Gemmata obscuriglobus: one gene and its partner. The protein of the gene in region 2 binds, or shares a complex with, the protein of the main gene of each other region. Links are inferred from orthologs where the notes say so. Each region holds a gene or a part of one and is shown on either strand. Other genes may lie near its edges. The genes, in order: secA and secY.

Region 1 (10,182 bases), 180 kb from region 2 along the record:
CGGAACCCGCGACGAACCGCCCGGCTCGTACCGCCAGACGGCGCATCCGAAGTCACTGCGCCGCGACCGGATTACCACCGTTCGGAAATCGGCGCTCATGGCCCGGTCGAGGGTGCTCACCGCCGGCGTTGCCTGATATAAGAGATTTGCGCCTCGTGCGCGTTTTCAAGGAGGGCGTATGGACTGGGTCAGCCGCTTTCGTCGCACGTCCGATGAACCGCTCGAGGCCCCCCGCACCCCGGAGGAGGTCGTCCTCCGGCTGCTCGCGGGCAACGCCCGGTTCGTTTGCGTTGCGGCCCCGCACGTGCCCGCCGGCAGCACCGTCCCTCCGACGGCGGCCGCCGCACCCGCTCCGGCGGCGCCGGTCCCGAAGCAGGCCCCGTTCTGCGCCGTCCTCGGGTGCTCGGACGCGCGGGTCCCGTCCGAACTCGTGTTCGAGGCCGGCCCGAACGAGCTGTTCGTGGTCCGGGTGGCCGGGAACGTGCTCGGGGACGAGTGCCTCGGGAGCCTCGAATACGCGCTGCACAACTTCCGCGACTCGCTCCGGCTGCTGCTGGTGCTGGGGCACACCGGGTGCGGGGCGGTGACGGCGGCCGTGGACGCGTACCTGAACCCGACCGGGCGCAACAGCACCGCCTTCACCCGGTCCCTCCGCGCGGTCGTCAATCACGTTCTGGTGGCGGTCCGCAGCGGGGCGCTGTCGCTGGAAGAGTGCTGGGGCGCCGGGGTGCAGTCCGAGCCGGGGTACCGCGACGCGCTGATCGAGATCAGCGTGTACCTGAACGCCGCCATGACCGCGTACCAGTTGCGCGAGGAGGTGCGCACGTCCGAGGAGTCGGGCACCCGGACGATGTTCGCCGTGTTCGACCTGGCCACCTGCCAGGTGATCGGCCCGGACCTCGACCCGGCCACCGACGACACGGGCAAGCTCTCCCCTGCGCCAGCCGATCCGGACGAACTGATCGCACTGGGTCATCAGGTCGCGGCTTCTCCGATGGTGTCGCGGCACCTGTCGGACGCGTTACGAGCCACACGTTACTCGGCCCCAGGGCCGGCTAACGTGTGATGACCGATGCTGGCCGGCCTGCCAGTCAGCATCGGTCCGTCTTCGCGTTTGCGGTTTTCGCCGCCGCATTCAGAGTCTGTCCCATATGTGGTAATTAAGCCACCAGATGGTAGCGGAACTCGGGATCCGCGTATTTGGGTTGAAGTCGGTTCAGCATGAGCTGGATCATGGCCAGTTGAACGAACGCCTCCGAGGACCGCACCGTCTTCTCGCGGTCCTTGGTGAGGCGGCGGCACCGGCCGAGCCACGCGAACGTGCGCTCCACGGTCCACCGGATCGGCAGCTTCACCCACCCCGTTGAGCCCTCCGGGCGGCGCACGATCTCCAGTTCCCAGGGCGCATGGTCTGGACCCACGCGTACAGGGCGTGGTTGTGGTACTTGGTGTCGGCGAACTGGAGTTCCCCACGAAAAGTGGACAGTTTCTAGCGGTGGGTTTGGTTATACGTTCGCTCGTACTCACCTGGGGCAACGTCGCCCAGCGCGGAGTGCCTTCGGACCCGGTTGTAGAACGTCTCGATGTACTCGACGATGCTCGCCTTGGCCTCCGCGCGGGTGACGTAGTCCTGGTCGTGAACCAGCTCCTTTTTCAAGCTGGCGAAGAAGCTCTCCATCGCCGCGTGATCCCAGCAATTGCCCCGGCGGCTCATGCGGCACGTGATCCCCTCCTCCTTCAGTCGCCGCTGGTCGTGCGCGCGGGCGTACTGGGACCCGCGATCCGAGTGCGCCACCAGGCCCGCACCCGAAGACCCCTGGAGACGAGCGGCCAATGCCATCTCCAGGGCATCCACCACCAATCGACGGGTCATCGTCTCCGACATCGACCCGCCCACGATTCGGCGGCGGCACAGGTCTTCCACGACCGCCAGGTACAGCCACCCCTCACGGGTCGGGATGTGCGTGAGGCCCGCACACCAGCGCGTGTTCGGCTCGCCCGGGTCGGACGCCCGAGCCAACACGTGCGGTGCCACCGGCAACCCGTGGTTGGAGTCCGTCGTCTGCCTGAACGTCCGCTTCGTCCTCGCGGCGATCCCGGCCTCCCGCATGACCTGGGCCACGAAGTTCACGCTGCACGCGTGCCCTCGGCTGACCCGTTCGGCGTGGAGGCGTGGGCTCCCGTAGCGAGCTTTCACTTCGGCGTGGATCGCCTTCACCTCTTCGGTCCGTTCCTCGCGCCGCTGTTCCGCCGCACTGACATCGCGTGACCGCCACGCGTACAATCCGGACCGCGACACCTCCAGCACGCGGCACATCAACGCGATGGGCCACTCGGCCTCGCGTTCCTCGATCCAGGCGAAGGTCCGCTCGTCTGGGCGGCGAAGAACGCCGTCGCTTTTTTGAGGATGTCGCGCTCCGCGTCGAGCCGCTTGACGTCGGCCCGGAGCGTGCGGATCTCCTCCTCCTGGGGCGTGAGGTGACCGGAGCCGGGGAACGCATCGACGCCCTTGGTGGCGAGGGCCTTCTGCCCGTCGTGGAGCCGGTTCTCGGTGATGCCCACCCGCCGAGCCACCTCGGCCACCGACAGCTTCTGCTCGGTGATCATCTTCACCGCCGCGAGCTTGAACTCCGGCGTGTACGTCTTCCGCTTGCCAGCCATCGGTGTGTCTCCTCGTGATCAGAGTTTACACCGCTTTCCCGCTGCCTACCATTCGTGGGGAACTTCATGTGGACGTTCCCCCGGGTCCTCGGTGTGGACCCGACCAACAACGCGGCCGAGCGCGAGGTGCGTCACGCGGTGTGCTGGCGGAAAGCGAGCTTCGGGACCGAGAGCGAGCAGGGGAGCTAGTTCGTGGAACGGATCCTCACGGTCATCGCCTCGTGCCGCCGACAGGAGCGTAATGTCCTGGCGTTCCTCACCGATGCCGTCACCGCCTATCGCACCGGAGCCAAAGCACCGACGCTCATCCCGGGCCAGGCCCAACAGTCACCGATCGTGAGCCCACTCCTCGCCAACTGTTGATATGCACCTGCATCACCGGTGAACGCTTACGATGTCGAAATTAACTTTCCCGTTCTGACTGGCGATAGCAACACAGTGCGGATAGGTGTGTTGATTACCGTCATCGCCCTTGTAACTGCCCCAAGAAAAAGAAGGGGCTGCGGCCTGAGCATCTTGAGAAGCAACGCAAACACTCAATCCAATAGCAAGAGCCAACAAATCCTACCAATCCAGTGCGGAGCATGGCGAGGAACTCCAGTTGATAGTGACTGGAGTGAGATTAACACGGGAGGTGTCAAGCACAAAAATGCAATCCGCCACCGGCATTCTAGGCCGTGTGGACAGTCGATTCGCAAGTCGATGCCTGGTAATCGGTTGCGATGGCCGAGCCCCTGGCGACAGTTGTGATATTACACCAAGATAATTCAAGACTTACGTCGAAAGCTAATCGTGACTGTCCACACGGCCTAGTGCTCCGTCCACGCTAAATTTTCGGGTCACTGATGCGGCACTCACAGATAGTTCGGGCAAAGTGGGACGCTTCGACCCGAAAATTTAGCGTGGACGGAGCACTCGTATCGTCTGCTCATCAGCGTTTACCAGCTTCCATCTTCATGTGACAGTTCTTGTACTTCTTGCCGCTCCCGCACGGGCACGGGTCGTTGCGGCCCACCTTCTTGCCCTCGTTGCGGATCGGGTCGGTCTTCTTCGCCTCCCCCCCGCCCGACGTGTTGGTCTGCTGCTGTGATGCATCGAGCTGGGCCTGACGTGCCTGGGTCGCGCTGATGGCCGCGGCGTGCGTCGCGCGGGCGCCGGCCCACAGCGCCGCTTGCGCCTCCTCGTCGCCCATCTCCTCCATCCGGAAGACGGCTTCGGTGATGCGGTCGCGGATGCCCGCCCACATCTTGTCGAACTCCTGCATCCCCTCTCGCTTGTACACGATCTTCGGGTCTTCTTGCGCGTAGCCCGCCAGCCCCACCCCGCTGCGGAGGTTGTCCATCACCAGCAGGTGCGTCTTCCACGCGCTGTCGATCTGCTCCAGCACGAGCTGCCGCTCGACCGAGTGCATCTCCGGCCGGTACTTTTCGTCGTAGGCGTTGAGGACCATGTGCCGCGCCTCGACCGCGCTCCGCCCGGTGAGCTTCGCGGCGTCGAGCGTCAGCCCCAGCTCGCGCTGCGCCCAATCGGTCAGCTCCTTGGCGTCTTCCGGGTCGGCGACTTTGGCGCCGCTGAAGGTTGTGGTCACCTGGGCGTCGATCTCGTCGATGTCCGCAGCCGGCATCGCCTTGGGTGCCAGAGCGGTGAGCCGCTCGCGCAGCTTCGACCGCGGCTCCGTGCGGATCACCTCTTCGGTCCAGCCCTCTTCCTCCAGCGCCTGGAACGCGACCGCGAAGAACCCGTTCGAGTCCGCGAGCACCTGCGGCCCGTGCTTCCGCGCCGCCAGCACCGTCCCGAGCCGCTGGGCGCTCCAGCGGTACAGCCCGTCGCGGTCGTACCGCTGCTGCCCGGCCGCCGGCTTGTCGGACATGAAGTTCTGCATCGCCACGCGCACCGGGAACTCCACGTCCTTCTCGCGGTACGCGGCCCGCACCTTCTGGTACAGGTACCCGTTCAGCTCGCTCCCGTCGCCCCGGGCGACGATCTCCTCGGCGGTGATCTTCACGCCGAACCGCTGGCGGAGCCACTCGGCGAGTGCCTCGGCGCCGTAGGTGCGCGTGAGGTACCGCGCGCCTTCGTCCAGGTTCACCGCGTTCACCGCGGCCTCGGCTTGGGCGCCCAGGTGTTCCGCGAGCTTGTCGGGCGCGATCTTGCGCAGCTCCTTTTCGGTCAGCTTGAGGTCGTACCGGGCGTTAACCGCCCGGGTCAGTTCCGACCACTTCCAGTCCTTCGGGTCCTCGTCCGCCCCGAGGTTCTCTTCGAGCCGCTCCTGCATGAACGTCTCGACGTTGGCCAGCGCCTGTTCGATCGCTAGGCGCGCCGCGTCCTCGTAGGAGGAGGTGCGGAAATCGCCCGCGGCGAACTCCATGCCTAGCCGGTTGCTGGCGAACTCGGCGAAGCTGGCGGCGCCGTAGCTGTCGTTCAGGAACCGCGCGCTCGCGTCGGCGATCTGCGTGCGGATCATGTCCAGGATCATGGCCCGCGGGTTCATGCCGTCCAGGATCTCCTGGCGCGCGCCGTACACGCGCTTGCGCTGGAGGTCCATCACCTCGTCGTACTCGAGCAGGTTCTTGCGCTGGTCGAAGTGGTACTCTTCGACCTTCTTCTGGGCCTTCTCGATGCGCCGGCTCACCATGCCGGACTCGATCGCCTCGCCCTCCTGCATCCCCAGCCGGGTGAGCACGTTCCCGACCCACTCGCCCGCGAACAGGCGCATCAGTTCGTCCTGGAGCGACAGGTAGAACCGGCTCGACCCCGGGTCGCCCTGGCGGCCGGCGCGGCCGCGGAGCTGGTTGTCGATGCGGCGGGAGTCGTGCCGCTCGGTTCCGAGGATGTGCAGCCCGCCCATCTCGGCGACCTTACGGCCCTCTTCCTTCATCCTCTCCTTCGCTTCGATCTCGCCGATCGTCGCGGCCCACACGTCGTTCGGCACCTCCAGGCGCGTGGGGTATAGGGGCCGTCCGTCGGCGTCCTTGGCTTGCTTGAGGCGTGCCCACGCGAGCGTTTCGGCGTTGCCGCCGAGGATGATGTCGGTCCCGCGGCCGGCCATGTTCGTGGAGATGGTGACCGCTCCGATGCGCCCCGCCTGGGCCACGATCTCGGCCTCGCGGCCCACGTGTTCCGGCTTCGCGTTAAGCAGCTCGTGCTTGACCCCCCGGCGCTTCAGCAGTTGCGAGAGCTTCTCGCTCTTGTCCACGTCCTTGGTGCCGATCAGGATCGGGCGCCCGCTCTTGCTGATCTCCACGACCTCGTTAACGACCGCGTCCCACTTCTCCTTGTCGGTCCGGTACACCAGGTCCTTGTGCTCGATGCGGAGCATCGGCTTGTTGGTGGGGATCGCCACCACGTCAAGCTTGTAGATCTTCCAGAACTCGTTCTCTTCGGTCTTCGCGGTGCCGGTCATGCCCGCGAGCTTCTTGTACAGCTTGAAGAAGTTCTGCAGCGTGACCGTGGCCATCGTCTGCGTTTCTTGCTTGATCTGCACCCCGTCTTTGGTGTGCTTCGCCTCGACGGCCTGGTGCAGCCCGTCGGACCACTGGCGGCCGTACATCGCGCGGCCGGTGTGCTCGTCGATGATGACGATCGACAGCTCGTTGTTCTCCCGCGCGTCGCGGTCGATCATGTAGTGGCGGTCGATCTGGTACAGGTGGTGCGCCTTCAGCGCGTTGTCCATCAGGTGCGGCCATTCCATGTTGCCGGCGGTGTAGAAGCTCTCGACCCCCGCCAGCTCTTCGGCCTTGCGCACGCCCGCATCCGTCAGATGGCAGGTGCGCTCCTTCTCCTTGATCTCGAAGTACACGCCCTTCGGGGGCGGGTTCTGCGGGTCCACCTTGGCGGGGTCGAGCGGGGCGAGCAGCGTCAGCCCGTCCCCTTCGGTGCCGCCGGCCTTCATGGTGCCGGCCGCGACGATGTCGCGCCGCGCCTTGCGCTCCAGTTCCGTCAGCGCGCGGGCCACCTTGTCGGCCTCGGCGAACCGCTTGGCGTCGGAGAAGGCCGGGCCGCTGATGATGAGCGGGGTGCGGGCCTCGTCGACGAGGATGTTGTCCACCTCGTCGATGATGGCGTAGTGGTGCGCCCGCTGCACCTGCCGGTAGTACGGGTGGTAGTTCTCGTCGTCGTGCCGCGCGATCTTCATGTTGTCGCGCAGGTAGTCGAACCCGAACTCGGAGGCGGTGCCGTAGGTGAGGTCGCACTCGTAGGCGCGGCGCCGGGCCTCCGGGTCCATGTCGCTCTGGATGTACGCCGCGTTCACACCCAGCGCGTAGTAGATGGGCAGCATCCACTCGCAGTCGCGACGCGCCAGATAGTCGTTCACGGTGACCACGTGGACGCCCTGCCCCTCAAGTGAGTTGAGGTACGCGGCGAGCGTCGCGACGAGGGTCTTGCCTTCACCGGTCTTCATCTCGGCGATGCTGCCCAGCCCGGTGCCGTACCCGTGCAGCACCGCGCCGCCGACCACCTGCACGTCGTAGTGGCGCATGCCCTTCGTGCGCCGGCCGGCCTCTCGGACCGCGGCGAACGCCTCGGGCAACAACTGGTCGAGGGTGGCCCCCCCCTTGAGCCGCTCGCGGAACTCGGCGGTGAGCCCCTTGAGTTGCTCGTCGGTGAGCGCCTGCATCTTCGGTTCGAGTTCGTTCACCTTCGCGAGCGCCGAGCCGGGCACCACGGTGTGGACCGCGGCGCCGCGCGGGCGCACGTACCCGATGCCCCGAATGCGGCGCTCGTCGGCGGACCCGCCCGCCAGCCGGGAGATGACGCCCACGCACGCTTCGACGAAGGCGTTGAACTTGTCGCCCAGCTTCTCGAAGAACGTCGGTTCCATCCCGGTCTGTGCCGTCGCCATTGCGTTAATCCTCGTGCGCGAAAGTCGCTGCGCCCGCCCGGAGTCATGCCGGGGCGCACCGACCGCGCCAGATTCCCAATCTAAGGAGCATAGAAAAACCGGTCAATACAGACCGGTCGCGCGGGCCCGTACCGTCCGCACAGGCGGCGCCATGCTAACGGGACGCCGAAAAGGGCCGAACTCGCTGTTCGGCGCCGCAGCGCCATCACCGCCCCGGCAGTACCGTGGCGAGCCACGGCCGCAAGTGCCGGTCCGCGAGCCGGCGGCTGAACTTCTCGGCACCGCCCGGAAGCATATGGTGCCCGTCCCAGAAGTCGCCGGTCTCCCATCCGTCGGACAGGTCGAACACGGGGACGCCGAGCTCACTGGTGAACACTCGAACGAACGCGGCAAGGGCCGCGCGGGACTCGGGCGTGTACAGTTCACGGAACAGCGGCGCTTCGGCGGTGAGGTACAGAGCGACCGGCACCCCGTCGGCCCGGCACGCCGCGACCACCTCCCGGTACGCCCGCTCCGCCATCGGGTGCAACGGCATCTCGCGGCACATCTGTCGGTACGCACCGACCGCCTTATCAGTCGCCCGCTGCCGGTCTGCGTCGGGAATCTCTTTCGCCGGGAACGCGTGGAACCCGGTTCCGCTCGGGAACCGAGCGCTCAGCGGCACCCAGTAGGGGTCCGGGAACAGGTCCGGTACGGCTTGGTGCTGAATACTTTGGAGGTGCGCGGCCGGTCCGAACGCCCGGGACTGAATCCAGCGCCGGACCGGCTCCGGGTCGTGCGTGTTCGGGGCCAGGGTCGCCAGCTCGGCAGCGGTCAGCCCCGCCCCGTTCTCTGCATAGACAGTGTGGGCGGCGTCCGGAACGCAGAGCAGCGCCGGGAAGATCTCGACGATGACGGCGTCCGGCTTAACCCCGTCGGCGCGGAGCCGGCGGTACCCGAGCGGGTGATGGACCGGAAGCGCGCCGGCCAGCCCGAAGTTGAACACCAGCGGGTCCCGCGGTCCCTCCGGAAGCCCCGTCGCGGCCGGGTTCAGTGCCATCTGTGTGCGCGAACTGCCCACGGCCAGCACCAGCGGCCGGTCGGGGTGTTCGGCCCGGAGCCGCTGAACGGATGCAAGCCTGTGCCCGTACTCGGGGAACCGGACGAGCGGCAGTCGCGCGTCGAGCGCGACCGCGAACGCCGCATTGGCGGCCACCAGAATCGCGGCGAACGACGCCAGCGTGAGCCGGGCCTTTGCACCCCGGGTGCGGTTCCGGCTCGGGCGCAGCCGCGGCGGCTCGGTTACTGCGATCGGGCGCAGGGTCGGGATCGCGGGCGTCAGTTGCGGGGGAACCAGGGACGAGCGCCCGAACATGGCTGTGCCGGTCCTTTCGCGTGGTCGCGGCGGACGGGCCGTGGCGGCGAACCGACCGACCCGGAGGTGTGATCCATACCGCGGCACGAAAGAACGGGTCAAGGCGGATCGCCCGAGCGGGCGAACGCGACAGCGGAAACAACATGCCGATCAGAAGAGCGGATCAGGGTAGTAGATGCCGACGAGCGGGTGCCCGGGCTTGGTCGCATCGAACTCCAGCGTCACGAGCGTCGAAGACGGGCTCGGGCGCCGGGGAAGGGAACGCTGGATCGGGCGCACGGTGGCGAGCGGCGTGAGGTCAGTTTCGTACTGGGTACGATACACCACCCGCCCATCGGCAACGGTAGCCGGGGAAATGTTACCCGAGGTGGGCGCACCGACCAACCCCTCCACTTCGGTCCGCGACATACCGGTCTTCAGCCTCGGTAGCGCCTGGGCTGTTCCTTCCGGCGTGATCACTGGAAAAACCGCCTCCTCGCTGATAGCGGTCGGAGCGAGCCGCGGGTGGAGCGTAATCTCAGGCGCGGCTTCCGGTTCGGCAGGGCTCAACGCGTCCCAGCAGATCCAGGCCGCGAACGTGATGCCGAGCGCAGTGAGTACCAGAAGTGGGTGACGGCGCAAGAACCGAGAAGGGCGGCGCATGGGAACCTCGGAGAGCGGGTACGCGGGCGACGCACCCAAACCAGAGACGATCGGTACCGAGCTGGCTAACACTCACCTGTTCGCCCGGACCGATTCGGCATTATCCTGCGGACCGCGATTTTACGCTCCGCTTGCCCTATACTTGCCCCGACGAGCGGTTTTGATTGAAAAAATTCGGCGCGATTGTGGGAGAAAAATCGCGCCGGCTCTTGCCCCGCTCGCCAGTTCAAAGTTCGGAAAACGTAACGACAATTCGCGGTGCTGTCCAGCCGTCATTGGACTCACATAAATTTCTCAAACAAATCGCCGTCCGGCCATTTCTGCACCTTGCCGGCCGCGCGGTGAACCGGGGCGTCGATCAACCCGGACGGGGCGTCGCCCTCCGGGGTCGAGTCGGTGTTGAACAGCACCGCCCAGCTTAAGCCGTCCCACCGCCGAACCAGGAGCGTGTTGGTGCCGGGGATCCACCCGTCGTGCCACGCGTTCAGCTTGCCGTCGCCGACGGGGCGCACGTTCCACCCGCAACCGTAGTACACCTCGCGCGGCTTCTTGTCGGGTCCGAACCCGGCGGCCCCGTCCGGCCGCGCCCACATGTCTCGGATGCTGGCGCCCGAAAGGAGCGGAGACGTTCGCGCCCCGTCGAACGCGGACGCGAACCGGACCAGATCGACGGCCGAAGCGA
Region 2 (6,199 bases):
CCGCAAAGCGGGACCGGTTTCGGTGACCGTCCTCGGCTGTCAGTCGCACGCCCGGCGAACCCCAGAGTCGGAACAGGCGTCGTGCTAACAACAGTGTGGTCAGCGGGGGTTGCCGGAGCAACACCCCACTGACCGCAGGTGGCTGATCACATCTTGTCGGTTTTGAACGGTTAGACGCGGCGCTTCTTGGGCGGACGGCAGCCGTTGTGCGGGAGCGGGGTCACGTCTTCGATGGCCTTGACGTTGAGGCCCGACGCCTGAAGGGCGGTGATCGCGGATTCGCGGCCGGCGCCCGGCCCCTTCACCCGCACCTCGACCTCCTTGACGCCGAACTTGGACGCCTTGGAGGCGCACTCTTCGGCCGCCCGCTGCGCCGCGAACGGCGTGCTCTTGCGGCTGCCCTTGAACCCGACCGCCCCGCCCGACGAGTGGCACAGCGTGTCGCCGTTCGTGTCGGTGATGGTGACGATCGTGTTGTTGAACGTGCTCTGCACGTGGGCGACGCCGCGGCTTACGTTACGCCGTGTCTTCTTCTTCTTGCTCTTCGCCATGTTCGTGGTGTTCGGTGGTTGGTGTTCAGTGTTTAGTGCCGACCCGTTCGGTCATGGTGTTTCGCCACAGTTCGCGAACCGTGTTCAACTCAACACGAAACACCAAACACTAACGTTACCGCATGTCCTTGACGCCCTTCTTGCCGGCGACCGTCTTGCGAATGCCCTTGCGGGTACGGGCGTTCGTCTTCGACCGCTGGCCGCGCACCGGCAGGTTCTTCCGGTGCCGCTCGCCGCGGTAGCACTTGATTTCCTTCAGCCGCGCGATGTTGGAGCCTTCCACGCGGCGGAGCGGCCCTTCGACGAGGTACTCCTTGTCGAGGAGCACCGCGATCTCGGCGATCTCCTTGTCGTTCAGCTCTTTGGCCCGCCGCTGCGGGTCGAGGTTGAGCTTCTCGCACACTTCCAGCGCCGTGGTCGGCCCGAGCCCGCGGATGTACCGCAGTGAGATGTGGGTCGGCTTGTCCGGCGGGATGTCAACGCCTTGAATACGGGGCATATCAGCTACCAGAGGTCAGAGAACAAAGGACAGAGGACAGCGAGCAAAGACCAGAGTCGGTTCCGACCTCTGTCTTCTGGCGTCTGTCTTCTGGTGGTCAACCTTGCCGTTGCTTGTGCCGGGGGTCTTCGCAGATCACGCGAACGACGCCCTTGCGCTTGATCATCTTGCACTTGTCGCAGATCCGCCGCACGCTCGCACGCACCTTCATGGGGCACCCATTCGCCAGACGACCTGTTGCCACAACGACTGGCGCCGCGGCCGTTTCAAATTCCGAAAGCCCGCACACGCCGGGTAAACCTTCAATCTACCCGGGCTTGAAAAACCGACAAGGCCGCACCGCCAAATTATTGAGCCGGCGCCGGAGCGGCCGGAACCGTTTGCGGTTCGTCGTCGAACGCGCCTTCATCGGCGGTGATGACGACCACCCCGCTCGCCGTGAGCGCGAGCGTGTGCTCCACGTGAACGCTCGCCAACCGGTCCCGTGTCACCACGGTCCACTGGTCGCCGAGCGTGTCCACTTCCGCCCGCCGCATGTTCACCATCGGCTCAACGGCCAGTGTCAGCCCCGGCTCGAGTTTGAAGTCGGATTTGCGGGTCTCGCGGTCAACGTAGTTGGGCACCTGCGGGTTCTCGTGCATGATCCGCCCGATGCCGTGACCCACGTACGATGTCACGACACTGAACCCGGCCTGCTCGACGTGCCGCTGCATCTCGCTCGCGACCTGGCTCCACCACTTCCGCTTCGGCAGAAGGTCGATCGCGATCTGGAGCGTCTCCTCACCGACCTTCAGGAGCCGGGCCTTCTCGGCCGACACCGGCCCGATCGGAATGGTGATCGCGCGGTCCGCGCACCAGCCGTTCAGCTTGCACGCGGTATCGACCTTCAGCAGGTCGCCCTCTTTCAGCACCCGCTGACCGGGGACGCCGTGAACCACCTGCTCGTTCACGCTCAGGCACGTGACCGCGGGGAACGGCGTTTTCCCGGGGTAGCCCTTGAACAGCGGGATCGCGTTGTGTTTGGCGTAAAACGCCTCAACCGCCTGATCCATTTCGATCGTCTTGACGCCGGGCTTCGCCATCTCGCGACAAATGCGGAGCGCGCGGGCGACGAGTTTCCCGGCCTCGCGCATGAGCGCGATCTCGCGGGCGGATTTCAGTTCCGGCGGCCGGTTCGCGTTGGGTCGGATCATCGGGTAGCGCGGGGGTGGCGGAATTCGGAACACGGGTTCAAAACAACGGCGACAACGATTTCCTTGCGGGAGCCGAGTTCCGCGGCCGCGTCACGGCCGAGTCCTCCCGGCGGGAGTCGAACCCGCGACAGCCGATTTATAAGATCGGCACTCTGCCGCTGAGTTACGGGAGGCGCGTGAACCGCTCCGACATATGCCATCGCGTATCACGGCGCCCTCCCTTCTGCGGTTAGAACCGCGTTCCCGGTTTCGTCCGGCCGGCGTACCAGCAGCGCCGCCAGCACGTCGGCGAAAATCTTCTCCGGACCCTGCGTCGCGTCGATGTCGTCCACCAGCCCTTGCCGCCGGTAATGTTCTAGCAACAGGTCCGTGTTTTTGTGGAACTCGCCGAGCCGCCGCCGGACCGTTTCTTCTTTGTCGTCGTCGCGAAGAACCAGTTCCGCCCCGCACACGGTACAAACGCCCGGGACTTTTGGCGGTTGCGCGGTCACGTGAAAGCACACGCCGCACGCCCCGTTCGAGCAGCACCGCCGCCCGCTGATCCGCCGAACGACCTCGTCGTCGTCGATGCGCAGGTTCACAACGGCATCGACCCGCAGGAACTCCTGTCTCAGCAACGCGTCGAAGGCGACCGCCTGGGAATAGGTCCGCGGGTAGCCGTCCATCACGAACCGCTCGGGCCGGCTCTTACCACGGAACAGTTCGGCGACCACCTCGTTCACGACCGTGTCCGGCGCCAACAGTCCCTGTCTGATCAGCGGCCCGACGATCCGGCCCGTCTCGGTGTTCCGTCTGATCGCGTCGCGGAACATTGCGCCGGTGCCAATGACGGTCAGTCCGAACCGCTTGACGAGCCGGTCGGCCTGCGTGCCCTTGCCGCTGCCCGGGGGTCCGACGAGCACCAATCGCATGAACCGTCACCTTCAAATGTCCGCCGCCGCCGAGCGGGCCTGACGACACCTGCGAACCGAGTTCACCGGGTGGGCTTGGCGGACACCAATCCTTCATAACCACTGTATTGTTGTCTGCGTCACAGGCATCAGCAAGAGGATCGCGAAAATCCCCCCCCGTGCCGACTACTTGCACAACTCCCGTGTTTACACCTTGTGGTAGTTCCAGCAGTTCGATTTTCTCCGCTTTCGTACCAAATGGAACTACCAGCAAAGAGTTCCTGTTCGTGAAGCGAAACGAGCCGCGCCAGCATCAACAACCCCAAACGATGACAAAACAATACTTTACGCCCCAATCTACTGCCGCGAGCGTTCACAATACCAGCGGACGTCTGCAACTCGTATTCGGTTTCATGCCGGTGGTGCGTGGGTAGCGACCGCCCAGCTCCGGACCAGTCTGACGCCAGCAAATGTCCAGCCGCCACCCCATGCGTCTCAGTCGGCTGGGGACCCACAGCCTCAATACGCGGCTCACGTTCCAGCAGCGATCGAGTTGTCTCTGCGGCCAGGATGCCACAGCCCCAAATGAGGCCAGCAGTTGACTCCCCCGAAAGAGAGGGGAACGCCTCACCAAACAACAAGCCAGATGAGCCAGTGTCTCATGAGCGACGGCTCTACTCACACTCCGAGTTGCCGCTACCCTCACAAATGGCACGCGAGCAGTTCCGTGTTTCACGTCGGGCCATTTCAGTGCCGTCCGCTGACGCAGACGCTTCGACCGGAGCCGGAATTACCGATTGAACGGTTTGGGTCAGCGGGTCAAGTTAAATCCAGCCGCTTCAAGTTCGCGCGGCTTTGGTAATCGGCTGTGAGATCTGAGATGCCACCCGCCCGCATCAGCAGGCGGGTGGCGCACACGATTGACGAACTTGAAACTACTGGAATCCGAATCCGTGGCACGGTGAAGCACAGAACCGATCTTGAAATGGCACGACGGCAAAAAGCTCTCGCCTTTTGCCGTCGCAGTTCCGACTTTACCGGCGTTGCGGCGAAATCACGATTCGTCGGTCAGCCCGGGGTAGTTCCGCATGACGAGGTGACTGTTGATCTTCTGCACCAGGTCGAGCGCCACGCTGATCACGATAAGCAGGCCCGTACCGCCGAAGTAACTCGCGACCACCAGCGGAACGCCCATCTCGTTCGAGATCACGTTGGGGATGATCGCGATGATCGCGAGGAACGCCGCCCCCACGAACGTCACCCGCATCAGCACCCGTTCGAGGTAGTCCGCGGTCTTCTTGCCCGGCCGGTAACCGGGGATGAAGCTGCCGTGGTCCTTCAGGTTGTCGGCGATCTCCTTCGGGTTGAAGGTGATCGCCACCCAGAAGTACGTGAACACGTAGATCATCACCACGTAGCCGAAGTTGTACATCCAGCCGCTGTGGTTGTTGAACACGCTCGACAGCGTGCCCGCCCAGCCGATCGAGCTGTCGGAGAAGCTGTAGATCGCGTTGAACAACAGGCCCGGGACGATGAGCAGGGTGCTCGCGAAGATCACGGGCATCACACCGGCCGCGTTCACCTTCATCGGCAGGAACTGGCGCGTGCCGCCGTACACCCGTCGGCCGCGGACGTGCTTCGCGCTCTGGGTCGGGATGCGGCGCTGGGCCTTCGTCATCGCGATCACGCCGACGACCACCACGACGAACAGGAACGCGAGAACGATCAGTTTCTCGAACGTGATGTCGGTCCCGGCCCCGCCGAGTGTGAACACCGAGTCCTTGATCTTGCCCGTGGAGGAGTCGATCAGGAGCATGTTGACCGCGTCCGGGATGCGGGACACGATCCCGGCCATGATGATGAGCGAGATGCCGTTGCCGATGCCGTACTCGTCGATCTGCTCGCCGAGCCACATCAGGAACACGGTACCTACGGTCAGCGTGACAACGGCCGTGAAGCCGAACCACCACAGGTCAAAGCCGGCGTTGTACCCGTCGGGCGCGAGCCCCATCCCGCTACCGTCACTGGCCTCGGGCTTCATGACGGCCTGCACGACCATGACCGCCTGCACGATGCAAATGGGCACCGTGAGATAGCGGGTCAGTTCGTTCAGCTTCTTGCGACCGCTCTCGCCCTCCTTGCGGAGCTTCTCCAGCGACGGCACCACCCCGCTCGACAGGAGCTGGATGATGATCGACGCCGAGATGTACGGCATGATGCCGAGCGAGAAGATGCAAGCGTTCGAGAGGTTACCGCCGGAGAACAGCGACACGAACCCGAGCACCTGTCCCAGCGCGCCACGCTGCGCCTGCGACATCTTCTCGGCCATCTTCGCCTGGTCGATCATGGGCAGCGGGACGTAGTACCCGATGCGGTAGACCGCCAAGAAGATGAGGGTGATGAAGATCTTCTTCCGGAGTTCCGGGATCTTGAAGACCGTGAGGAGCTGTTCGGGCACCAAGCCCAGGACGCTGGCCGCGGCGCCGAACAGGATCAGCGTCCACCCGAGCCAGGACAGGGTCGGCCCGCCGTACGAAAACGTGGCCACCCCGCCGATGAGCGTGCCGACACCGGCGACGAGGCTGATGGAGCGCCAATTCATGGGTAATCCTTTCACTCAGGCGGGCGGGGGCGTGAGCCCCCTGTTAAACGTCCGTGCGGCTCGACGCGCTGGAGTTTAACAAGGGGCTCACGCCCCCGCCCGCCAAGTCGTTCCTCACGCCTTCGGCTTCTTCGCGGCCTTGGCCGCTTCCAGCGCCTTCTTCTTCGACCCCATCTTGTTGCGGACCGGCTTCTTCGGCGCCGGGATCAGGTCGCAGGTACCGCCCGCCTTCTCGATCGCGGCCTTGGCGGCGGCGGAGAAGTGGTCGGCCCGGACGGTCAGCTTCTTGGTCAGCTTGTCCGCCCCTTCGCCGAGGATGCGGAGGTGGTCGAAGGTGCCGACCACGAGCCGCCGCCCCTTCAGCGCGGCCACGTCAACGGTGCTGTTCGCGTCAAACGCTTCGAGGTCACCGACGTTGACGACCGCCGCGGTCTTGTCCCAGGTCGCGTGGCTGAAGCCGCGCT

What was found.
Region 1: the proteins of secY (region 2) and secA are in contact, whole or in part, in a crystal structure (PDB 3DIN), measured with the Thermotoga maritima proteins. The link is inferred for Gemmata obscuriglobus from one-to-one orthologs. Residues at the interface, in WP_004081795.1 of Thermotoga maritima: Glu108, Gly109, Glu110, Glu111, Ala236, Glu237, Arg238, Arg239, Ile240, Thr241, Ile242, Gln243, Tyr244, Ala245, Arg246, Arg247, Val248, Thr249, Gly250, Arg251, Arg252, Val253, Tyr254, Gly256, Ala257, Ser258, Thr259, Tyr260, Leu261, Pro262; in WP_004082002.1 of Thermotoga maritima: Glu261, Ala262, Arg263, Lys300, Ala301, Arg302, Thr303, Ile304, Ile305, Leu323, Tyr324, Asp325, Pro326, Val329, Ser330, Tyr333, Ile336, Lys340, Phe345, Val349, Glu363, Phe364, Tyr374, Ser375, Gly376, Gly377, Glu393, Ile395, Thr482, Ser483.

Annotation. Positions count from the first base shown.
Region 1 is NZ_CP042911.1:8,687,684-8,697,865, forward strand. The notes cover bases 3,393-7,830. They hold secA (preprotein translocase subunit SecA), read right to left. Parts: upstream 7,505-7,830; coding sequence 3,593-7,504; downstream 3,393-3,592. Other genes in these bases: GobsT_RS36085 (hypothetical protein), read right to left, coding at 7,710-7,830. In the rest of the region: GobsT_RS36055 (carbonic anhydrase), read left to right, coding at 179-1,066; GobsT_RS36060 (IS5/IS1182 family transposase), read right to left, coding at 1,161-1,385; more of GobsT_RS36085, read right to left, coding at 7,831-8,858; GobsT_RS36090 (hypothetical protein), read right to left, coding at 9,009-9,500; GobsT_RS36095 (serine hydrolase domain-containing protein), read right to left, coding at 9,782-10,182. UniProt on the Escherichia coli protein: Required for protein export, interacts with the SecYEG preprotein conducting channel.
Region 2 is NZ_CP042911.1:8,867,830-8,874,028, forward strand. What follows is about bases 3,390-6,199. They hold secY (preprotein translocase subunit SecY), read right to left. Parts: upstream 5,592-6,199; coding sequence 4,188-5,591; downstream 3,390-4,187. Other genes in these bases: rplO (50S ribosomal protein L15), read right to left, coding at 5,850-6,199. In the rest of the region: rpsK (30S ribosomal protein S11), read right to left, coding at 171-551; rpsM (30S ribosomal protein S13), read right to left, coding at 667-1,050; rpmJ (50S ribosomal protein L36), read right to left, coding at 1,148-1,261; map (type I methionyl aminopeptidase), read right to left, coding at 1,398-2,243; GobsT_RS36805 (adenylate kinase family protein), read right to left, coding at 2,450-3,154. UniProt on the Escherichia coli protein: The central subunit of the protein translocation channel SecYEG. Consists of two halves formed by TMs 1-5 and 6-10.